Regions from separate parts of the Bombilactobacillus sp. ESL1187 genome, predicted to be linked through region 2. Evidence: riboswitches for the same ligand, from Rfam matches in the RefSeq annotation. Region 2 holds a riboswitch; the other holds the start of a gene.
What was found. Region 2 has a riboswitch for lysine ahead of lysA (diaminopimelate decarboxylase). Riboswitches for the same ligand answer to the same signal wherever they lie in the genome.

Region 1 (4,502 bases), 550 kb from region 2:
ACAATGATAATGGTTGATAATAACCAATGTTGTGCGCCCCACATGATGATGGGCATGGTGAAAGCTTGATTTTTAGCAAGAGCAAAAGCTGCCATTAACCAAAAAACAATGCCTAAACCAGTATATAGATAAACTAAGGAAGTAAAACGGCTTAAACCAGTTGCTTGGGATTCTTCATAAGTTTGCATAAATAACCTCCATTATTAATTGATTAAAACATACTGGATACTTAAGATAAAGTCAAATGCTTATGACGCCAGGTGATTGGTAGATGTTAATTTAATCTGGTAGCTGGTAAACTAAACGCAGATTGAATTAAATAAATTGTAATTGTTGAAGGAGAGAAATCGTGAAGTATTCGTTAAAAGCTTTAGTTTCCACAGCGCTGATGACGACAATTATTATCGTTTTGGGATTATTTCCGGGAATTCCGTTGGGTTTTATCCCGGTGACTATTGTATTGCAAAATTTAGGCGTGATGCTAGCAGGGGAATTGTTAGGCCCTAAAGCAGGCACAGCGGCCGTAGGATTATTCTTATTATTAGTGGCGCTAGGTTTTCCTTTTTTATCAGGCGGACGTGGTGGAATAATTAGTTTCATTGGCCCAACGGGGGGTTACTTAGTGGCTTGGTTTTTTGTGCCATTACTGGTCGGCAGTACTTTAAAGCGCACGTTCTTTTCTGCTAAATGGTGGACGGAATTTTTGGTGGTCTGGTTGCTGGGCGTTGTTGGCGTTAATTTAGTTGGCGCTAGCTGGTTAGCAATTCAAAGTCATTTAGCCTGGAGTAAAGCAGTAGTTTCGAGTTTGGCGTTTATTCCGGGAGATACACTCAAAGCGATCGTAGCAGTTTTTTGTGCCCGTAGATTACGGCCATTGTTGCATTAACGGAAAAATCTAGTAATTAATTTGTTAACAAAAAGAGACTGGTCTTTAGCAACGAGTTACTGATCGAATTGTCAAGAATGTCATCAGTAAGCTGCTATGGCCAGTCTATTAAATTATTATTAGTAATAATTATTTTTCACTTGAAACGTCAATCTCCTCTAGCGGGATAATCTTAGTGTGGTGTTTCCATTTGTAACCAAAATATAAGATTAGAACTAATGGAATGCCAATATAAGTAATTCCAATTTGCTGCCAATCCCAATGTACAAAGGCATCAATATTTTGTCCACCGATGACTAGGATACACAAAATTAAAGCAATAATTGGTCCTAAAGGAAATAACTTAGCGTGGTATTTGAGTTCACTTAAATCATGACCTTGTAGCACAAAGGCTCTCCGGAAACGATAATGACTTAAGGCAATGCCAACCCAAGCGATGAAGCCGGTTAAGCCAGAAGCGGCCACTAACCACATATAAATCTTTTGCCCAAAGATGCTGGTTGCGAAAGTTAATAAAGAAATTAACATAGTAGCGCTTAAAGCCAGTAAAGGAATACCATGTTTGGTTGTTTTACCAAACGCTTTAGGAGCGTAATTTTCGTGTGCTAAGGCATATAACATTCTTGTCGAAGCATAAGCACCAGAATTAGCTGAGGAAAGTACGGCTGTTAAAACAATGGCATTCATTAAGCTGGCGGCAAAAGCTAGTCCAGCACGTTTAAAGACTAGGGTAAATGGCGAAACAGCAATATTACCATTAGCCGCACTCAATAAATTCTTGCTGGTGTAAGGAATTAAAGCAGCAATCACAAAGATAGATAAAATGTAAAATAATAAAATCCGCCAAAAGACTTCTTTAATGGCCTTCGGTACTGCATGTTCTGGATCTTCTGATTCCCCCGCGGTTACACCAACTAATTCAGTTCCTTGGAAGGAAAAGCCGGCAATTAAGAAGACATTTAAGATGGCTGGAAAGCCGCCAACAAAGGGGGCCTTTTTATAAGTAAAGTTCTTTAAACCAGCAGCCGGATGATACATAATTCCTAAAATCATGGCAAAGCCAATGATTAAGAAGACGATAACTGTCACCACTTTAATTAAAGATAGCCAATATTCGGTTTCACCGAAGGTAGAAACGGTTAAGGCATTAATTAAAAAGATCACGACTAAAATGAGTAAACTCCAGATCCAACCGGGAGTATGGGGCAGCCAGTATTGAATCAATAAGGCAGCTGTTGAGATATCAATCGCAACAGTAATGGCCCAGTTGAACCAGTAATTCCACCCCATCGCAAAGCCTAGTGCGGGGTCAACATATTTAGCATTATAGGTAGCAAAAGAACCCGAAACGGGCAAATGAGTGGCTAACTCACCTAAACTAGTCATTAAAAAGTAAACCATGATCCCCATGGCCAGATAGGCGATTAAGCCGCCCCCCGGGCCAGCTTTAGAAATTGTCGAACCTGAGGTCATGAATAAACCAGTTCCAATACAACCGCCTAAAGCGATCATGGAAACATGGCGGTTTTTAAGATTACGCTGTACGTGATCTTGTGAACCTTTTTCTGCCATAAAAAAATCCTCCTAAGTGAGAAGGACTCTAAAAACGATTAAAGCCTCTTTACGAAAATCGTAAAGAGGCTACTAGTATAAAATCGTAGATAGCGCCCCGCAATTGTTATTAATTGCGACAGTCTCAGACTTATTCAATCTGAACCCAACAGTGAATAAATGAAGTTAAACACCATTTCGGCTAAAAGTCCTTTCACGTTCAGGCTTAGATTCTTCATAATCGGCTGAACGTTACTCTTAAATTTAGCAACCTCTTCTTTGATTGTTTGCTTTATAATTTTAGCGCAAATTGTTGGAAAGTCAAGCCAACTTAAAGCAAGTAGTGGTAATTGGTGAAAAGTCAATTAATCCAAAATGGTTCGGTTAAAAAGAACTCATTTAAATAAGCTTTAACCAACTAATTTAACAATTGGTATAGTTTTGGCAGCTGCTAAGCTTTAATTGCTCGCAAGTCTAGCTAGTTTTTTGAAAAATGGTATACTTATTATTGATTTTAATCTAGTAACCAAGAATTGATTTTGATGATTGGGGTAGGGAGAAAACATTGCGTAAAAGTAAAGCTTATAAAATTGCCATTCGGGCGATTTTGATTGCCATTATTTTGATTCAATCAATGACGCCATTTTTAGGTTATATTCCTTTAGGGGTACTTAATGTTACAATTATTCATATCACAGTTATTGTGGCAGCAATTGTGTTAGGCCCCAACGATGGAGCTTTGATTGGTTTTATTTGGGGATTAGGTTCATTAATACGTGCTTATGCAGCGCCGTCTAGTATTTTGGACACGATTGTGTTTACCAATCCGGTGATCTCGGTCTTGCCACGGATTTTAGTTGGCTACTTTGCTGGTTGGGTTTACCGCTGGTTATCTAATAAGCTGAAAAGTAAAACGCCAGCAATGGTGGTCGCTGCTGCTATTGGAGCATTAACCAATACATTATTAGTTTTAGGTTTAATGCGGATTCTTTATGCTTCAGCGATGGCGGCATCTTATAAAGTGCCGGTTAAAGGATTAAATTGGGCAATCATGGGAGTCGTTGGCAGTAATGGGGTGCCAGAATTATTGGCGGCGGTGATCATTGTACCGATTATTTCCTTAGCTATTTTTAAAGCTAATAAGTTTTTAGAGCGCTAATCCAGCAAGTATCGGGGTTATAAAGAACAATTAATGTATTGCTAATAAGATTATTGTTCCCATTTTCTTCAGTCAACCAATAATTAACTCACAGCTGCCTATTCAACAATAAGGGGGAAATTTGTGTCATTATTTTTTACATGCTTGTTGTTAATTAGTGCAACTATTGCAGCTAATATCATTTATTCACTTTATCCAAAAATTCCGTTAGCTTTTTATCAAATTGCCACGGGTTTTGCTTTGTCTTGGCTACCGGAATTTACACACTTTAATTTAAAACCCGGAATTTTCTTTTTGATTATTATTGCACCACTCATGTTTAATGATGGTCAGAATACAGACTTTCATAGTTTAAAAAGTAATTTTCGTAATGTGTTGTCATTAGCGATTGTACTAGCCATTTTAACGATTGTTGTGGGCGGCTTTTTCATTCACTGGCTGTGGGATGCTTTACCATTAAGTTTGGCTTTAGCTTTAACAGCTATTGTGGCGCCTACCGATGCAGTGGCGGTTTCTTCCATTACTGCCGATATTGAAGTGCCAGAATCTTTAATGCAGAATTTAGAAAATGAATCGTTATTTAACGATGCCTCGGGTTTAGTGGCTTTAAATTTGGCGCTCGCAGCGTTTGTTACCGGAAAATTTAGTATTTGGCATAGCGTTGGGACTTTTTTGACGACTTTTGTCGGTGGAGTTATTGTGGGCATTTTGTTAGGATTAGTACTCGTTAGTATCCAAATTGTTTTTCAACGCCGTTTATTTGATGCGACTGCGATTACAGTTCCCTTTAATGTCTTGGCACCATTTATTGTTTATTTAGTGGCCGAAGAATTTCATCTGTCAGGTATTTTAGCCGCCGTTGCTGCGGGGGTAGTGTTTGGTATTTATAAACGTCAGCTACGCTTG
Region 2 (4,502 bases):
CAAGTGGCGCCGAATTTGAATTAAATCTTCATTTAATAGCATTAATTTCACAACTTTCGTAAGTCAGATTCTAAACCGGTTTTTTGCTGTGTTTGAGTATCAACTTGTTTAATCACTTTCGCCGGTACTCCCGCTACCACACTATTGGCAGCCACATCCTGGGTCACTATTGCTCCGGCTGCTACAACTGCATGCGATCCAATTTTCACCCCCTCTAAAACTACAGCATTAGCACCAATTAAAACATCATCACCGATAACAACGGGCTGGGCAGAAGCCGGTTCAATCACACCAGCAATCACAGCGTTGGCTCCGACATGAACCCGTTGACCGATCTGAGCGCGCCCACCGATGACTGTGCCCATATCAATCATGGTTTCGGCACCAATTTGAGCACCAATATTGATCACGGCACCCATCATCACCACGGCCTGATCACCAATTTGTACGTGATCACGAATCAAAGCTCCAGGTTCAATCCGCGCATTAACATTCTGAATATCTAACAAAGGCACCGCTGAGTTACGCGCTGTTACTGTTAAATGTTGAGCTGTAATGACGCTTTGGTTAACTTGTAAAAATTCTTGCACCTGAGCATAATCGCCATAAATAACTCCGACTTGCTCGCCAACAAAACTTTCAACCCCAGCTATCGCTTGTAACTTAGATAAATCGCCCTTAATTACTACTTGCACCGGCGTTTTCTTGGGTGCTTGACTAATAAAATTAATAATTTCTTGTGTATTCATCACAAATCACTCTTCTCCAGTTACTTGATAATCTTGATCTAAACGAAGTAAATCCATCGGTGTTTCTCGTTTGACAACTACTTGGCTATGCCCACGTTCGGCAAAAACCACTGCCGGACGTGCTACGCGGTTATAGTTGGAAGCCATTGAATAACCATAAGCACCCGTATCTAAGATTGCTACAATATCGCCCGGCTGCGTTGGCGGTAAAGGTTGATTCTTAACTAAGATATCACCAGATTCACAATAACGTCCTGCAATAGTTACCGTTTGCGTCGTTTTAGCTTGTGGTGCTTTAGCTAACACAGCAGTATAATCCGCTTGGTATAAAGCGGGGCGAATATTATCACCCATGCCCCCATCTACCGTGACAAAATTACAAATCCCAGCCACTTTTTTATGGGTTCCAATTGAATAAAGACTGACTCCGGCGGCCCCGACTAAAGAACGTCCCGGTTCAATCCAAATTTCTGGTAAAGGTTGTGAAGCTAATGGCCAAGCTTGTTGTAATGTTTGAACAATGGCTTGAACAAATTGCTTAGGCGCCAAATCCTCGTCACTTGCAACATACTGAATACCAAAGCCGCCGCCAAGATTTAAGACTTGTGGTACAAATTGAAATTTTTGGTACCAACTGGCGACTAACTGACATAACTTTTTAACTAACAATTCAAAACCTTCAACAGCCATGATTTGGGAACCGATATGGGCATGTAAACCAATAACTTGTAATTGTGGTTCTGCCAAAGCCTGTTGTAAGGCAGCTTGTGCTTGCTGTGATTGCACATCAAAGCCAAACTTGCTGTCAATTTGCCCAGTTTGATCATATTCATGGGTATGTGCTGAAATGCCGGGCGTAATGCGTAGCATAATCGCCACTTTTCGCTGAGGATAACTTTCGTGTAGCAATTGTGTCAACATGTTTAATTCATCAAAATTGTCAACAATGATGACTCCAATCTGATTTTGCACGGCGTAATTTAATTCTGCTAATGATTTATTATTACCATGAAAACTAATCTGCGCGGCGGGAAATCCGGCTTGTAATGCCGTCATCATTTCTCCTAAAGAAACTACATCAACATGTACTTGTTCTTGTTGCATCACTTGATAAATAGCTTTCACAGCAAAAGCTTTGCTGGCATAACTAATCGTGGCGTTAACGCCGGCTTGTTGAAAAGCTTGCTTAAATTGATGAACTTGTTGCCGAATTTGGGCGACATCATACACAACCAATGGTGTTTGATATTTATGTGCTAAATCCAGGGCATCGCAGCCCCCGATTGTCAAATGTCCTTGCGCGTTTAATGCCATTGCTGACTGCATGATTGCGACCTCCAGTAAAAATAAAAATTAATAATAAAAAAGGTCCTTTTGCTCGCTTTCGAACAAAAGAACCCATCATTCATTGCTAAAATTATGGCATTAGTTTGTCGTAAGCGCTCCGTAGAGATATTTTTCTACGACAGTCCATAATTTATTCAATTATGTCCCAGAATTTAAGCCCCGGCCTTTGGACTTAATCCTTCGGCAATCGCCCCTTTCACTATATTCTCAGCTGACCAGCTCCTATAGTTACTCTTGTTGATTGCGACCTCTTCGATATGTAAAATATTATAATTAATTAAAATATTTGTCAAGCTATTTTAATTTATTTCGGCAGATAGTTAAAAAATAAGTAGTTGCAGATTAAAAAATAAATGTTAGAATGCAAATTAATCCCCTAATAATTTTAATAATTGGGTAATAATTGATCAAGCAGAGAGGAATTCGTTAGTTATGAAAGTTATTAAATTTGGTGGTAGTTCGCTAGCCACTGGTTCACAATTTCAAAAAATTATTGCCATTATTCGAGCTGATCCTCAGCGCCGCATTATCGTTACTTCCGCTCCCGGTAAAAGATTTTCCCAAGATACCAAAGTAACCGATTTGCTAATCAAATACAGTCAATTAGTTATTAACCATCAGGATTTTACCCCCATTGTGACCGAAATTTGGCAACGTTACGTCGAAATTGCCCAAACTTTTGGTTTATCGAGTCTGCAAATTGCTGACTTAAAGCACCAATTAGACATTTTACCCACTACCACTTTCGCCAATAATGATTATTTAACCGCCGCGTTTAAAGCCCATGGTGAAAAGTTAACCGCCCAATTATTAGCCCTGATCTTGCAACATCAAAATCTTGATGCCCAATACATATCACCGCAAGATCTCGGTTTATTAGTTAGTGATCAACCTCATGATGCTGAAGTTTTACCGCAAACTTATCTTAACCTCAAAAAAATTAAGCTCCAACACCAATATTATATTGTGCCCGGTTTTTATGGCCTCACGGAAAAGCAACAAATTGCGACCTTTTCCCGCGGCGGTTCTGATATTACTGGGGCCATTTTAGCTAAGGGATTTCAAGCTGATCTTTATGAAAATTTCACAGATGTTGACGCTATCTATGCGGCTAATCCCCAAATCGTTGAGCATCCTCAAGCTATCAAAACTATGACTTACCGGGAATTACGTGAATTATCCTATGCTGGTTTTTCTGTTTTTCATGATGAAGCGCTCATTCCGGCCATTCAAGCCCAAATTCCGATTAATGTCAAAAATACTAATCATCCCGATTTACCAGGAACTTTAATTGTACCTGAAAAAGACTTTCACCCTCAACAATTAATGACGGGGGTGGCCACGTCCAACCATTTTGTGGCTCTCTATTTGCACCGTTATTTACTCAACAAAGAAGTGGGCTTCACACTCAAATTACTACAAATTTTTTATAAATATCATATCTCTTACGAACATATGCCTTCTGGAATTGATGATGTTACAATCATCTTTGATCAACGCCAATTTACACCTCAAATCGCCAAACAAATGTGTCAAGAAATTCAAGACACGCTTCATCCCGATCAATTAGAATGGATCGATGATTACGCCATTACAATGATTGTTGGCGAAGGTTTCCGCCAAAAAATTGGGGTCTTAAAAAAGATTATTGATCCGTTAGCACACGCCCATATTGGTTTACACATGATTAATCAGGGGGCTTCCCGTATTTCCATTATGATCGGTACCAAACAATCAGACGCTGATAAGGCCGTGCGGGCCATTTATCGTAGTTTTTTCGAATAGGAGACTTTAATATGGTGCAATTACTCAAAGTTCATGGTTCACTCAATCAATTCTTATTGCTGGACCAAACCCTTTTACAACAACCATTAACTACTCAAGAATTACAATTATTAGTCCAAACTTTAACCCAGATTCCCGCTTTGCAGCCGGTTGACGGTTTGCTTGTCGTGGACCAAGCAACTGAGCCAACAGCCTTAGGTCAAATGCAAATTTTTAATGCGGACGGTTCAACAGCTTTAATGTGCGGCAATGGTTTACGAACAGTGGCCCGCTATTTAGCAGATAAATTTCAGCAAGATGATTTCACTGTGGAAACTTCACAAAAAAGTTTACACGTTAAACGTTATCCCAATTTGGCACCTAACGTACCGGCCTTTGGTGTGGAAATCTCCCCCGTAAGTTTTAAACCACAGACTGTCGGTTTAACTACTCCAACAGAGCCGGTCATCAATCAGGTTATTCCCACGATTGATCCTGACTTAAAATTTACCGCTTTAGCTGTTCCCAATCCGCACTTGATTACTTTTGTACCAGAAATTGATACAACTCGTTTGCAACAGCTCGGTCAACAATTAAATGACCACAATCCTGAATTACCTGACGGAGTTAATCTAAGCTTTG

Region 1: another riboswitch for lysine. It lies ahead of AC3B5B_RS03635 (amino acid permease); the one in region 2 lies ahead of lysA (diaminopimelate decarboxylase).

What each region holds. Positions count from the first base shown of each region.
Region 1 is NZ_JBYLTZ010000001.1:728,879-733,380, reverse strand. It holds gene AC3B5B_RS03645 (Bax inhibitor-1/YccA family protein) at 1-188, opposite strand, end outside; gene AC3B5B_RS03640 (biotin transporter BioY) at 350-886, shown strand; gene AC3B5B_RS03635 (amino acid permease) at 1,016-2,458, opposite strand; lysine riboswitch at 2,541-2,722, opposite strand; gene AC3B5B_RS03630 (ECF transporter S component) at 3,003-3,596, shown strand; gene AC3B5B_RS03625 (cation:proton antiporter) at 3,720-4,502, shown strand, end outside.
Region 2 is NZ_JBYLTZ010000001.1:177,605-182,106, forward strand. It holds gene AC3B5B_RS00930 (N-acetyldiaminopimelate deacetylase) at 1-42, opposite strand, end outside; gene dapD (2,3,4,5-tetrahydropyridine-2,6-dicarboxylate N-acetyltransferase) at 48-749, opposite strand; gene lysA (diaminopimelate decarboxylase) at 756-2,075, opposite strand; lysine riboswitch at 2,178-2,357, opposite strand; gene AC3B5B_RS00945 (aspartate kinase) at 2,529-3,881, shown strand; gene dapF (diaminopimelate epimerase) at 3,893-4,502, shown strand, end outside.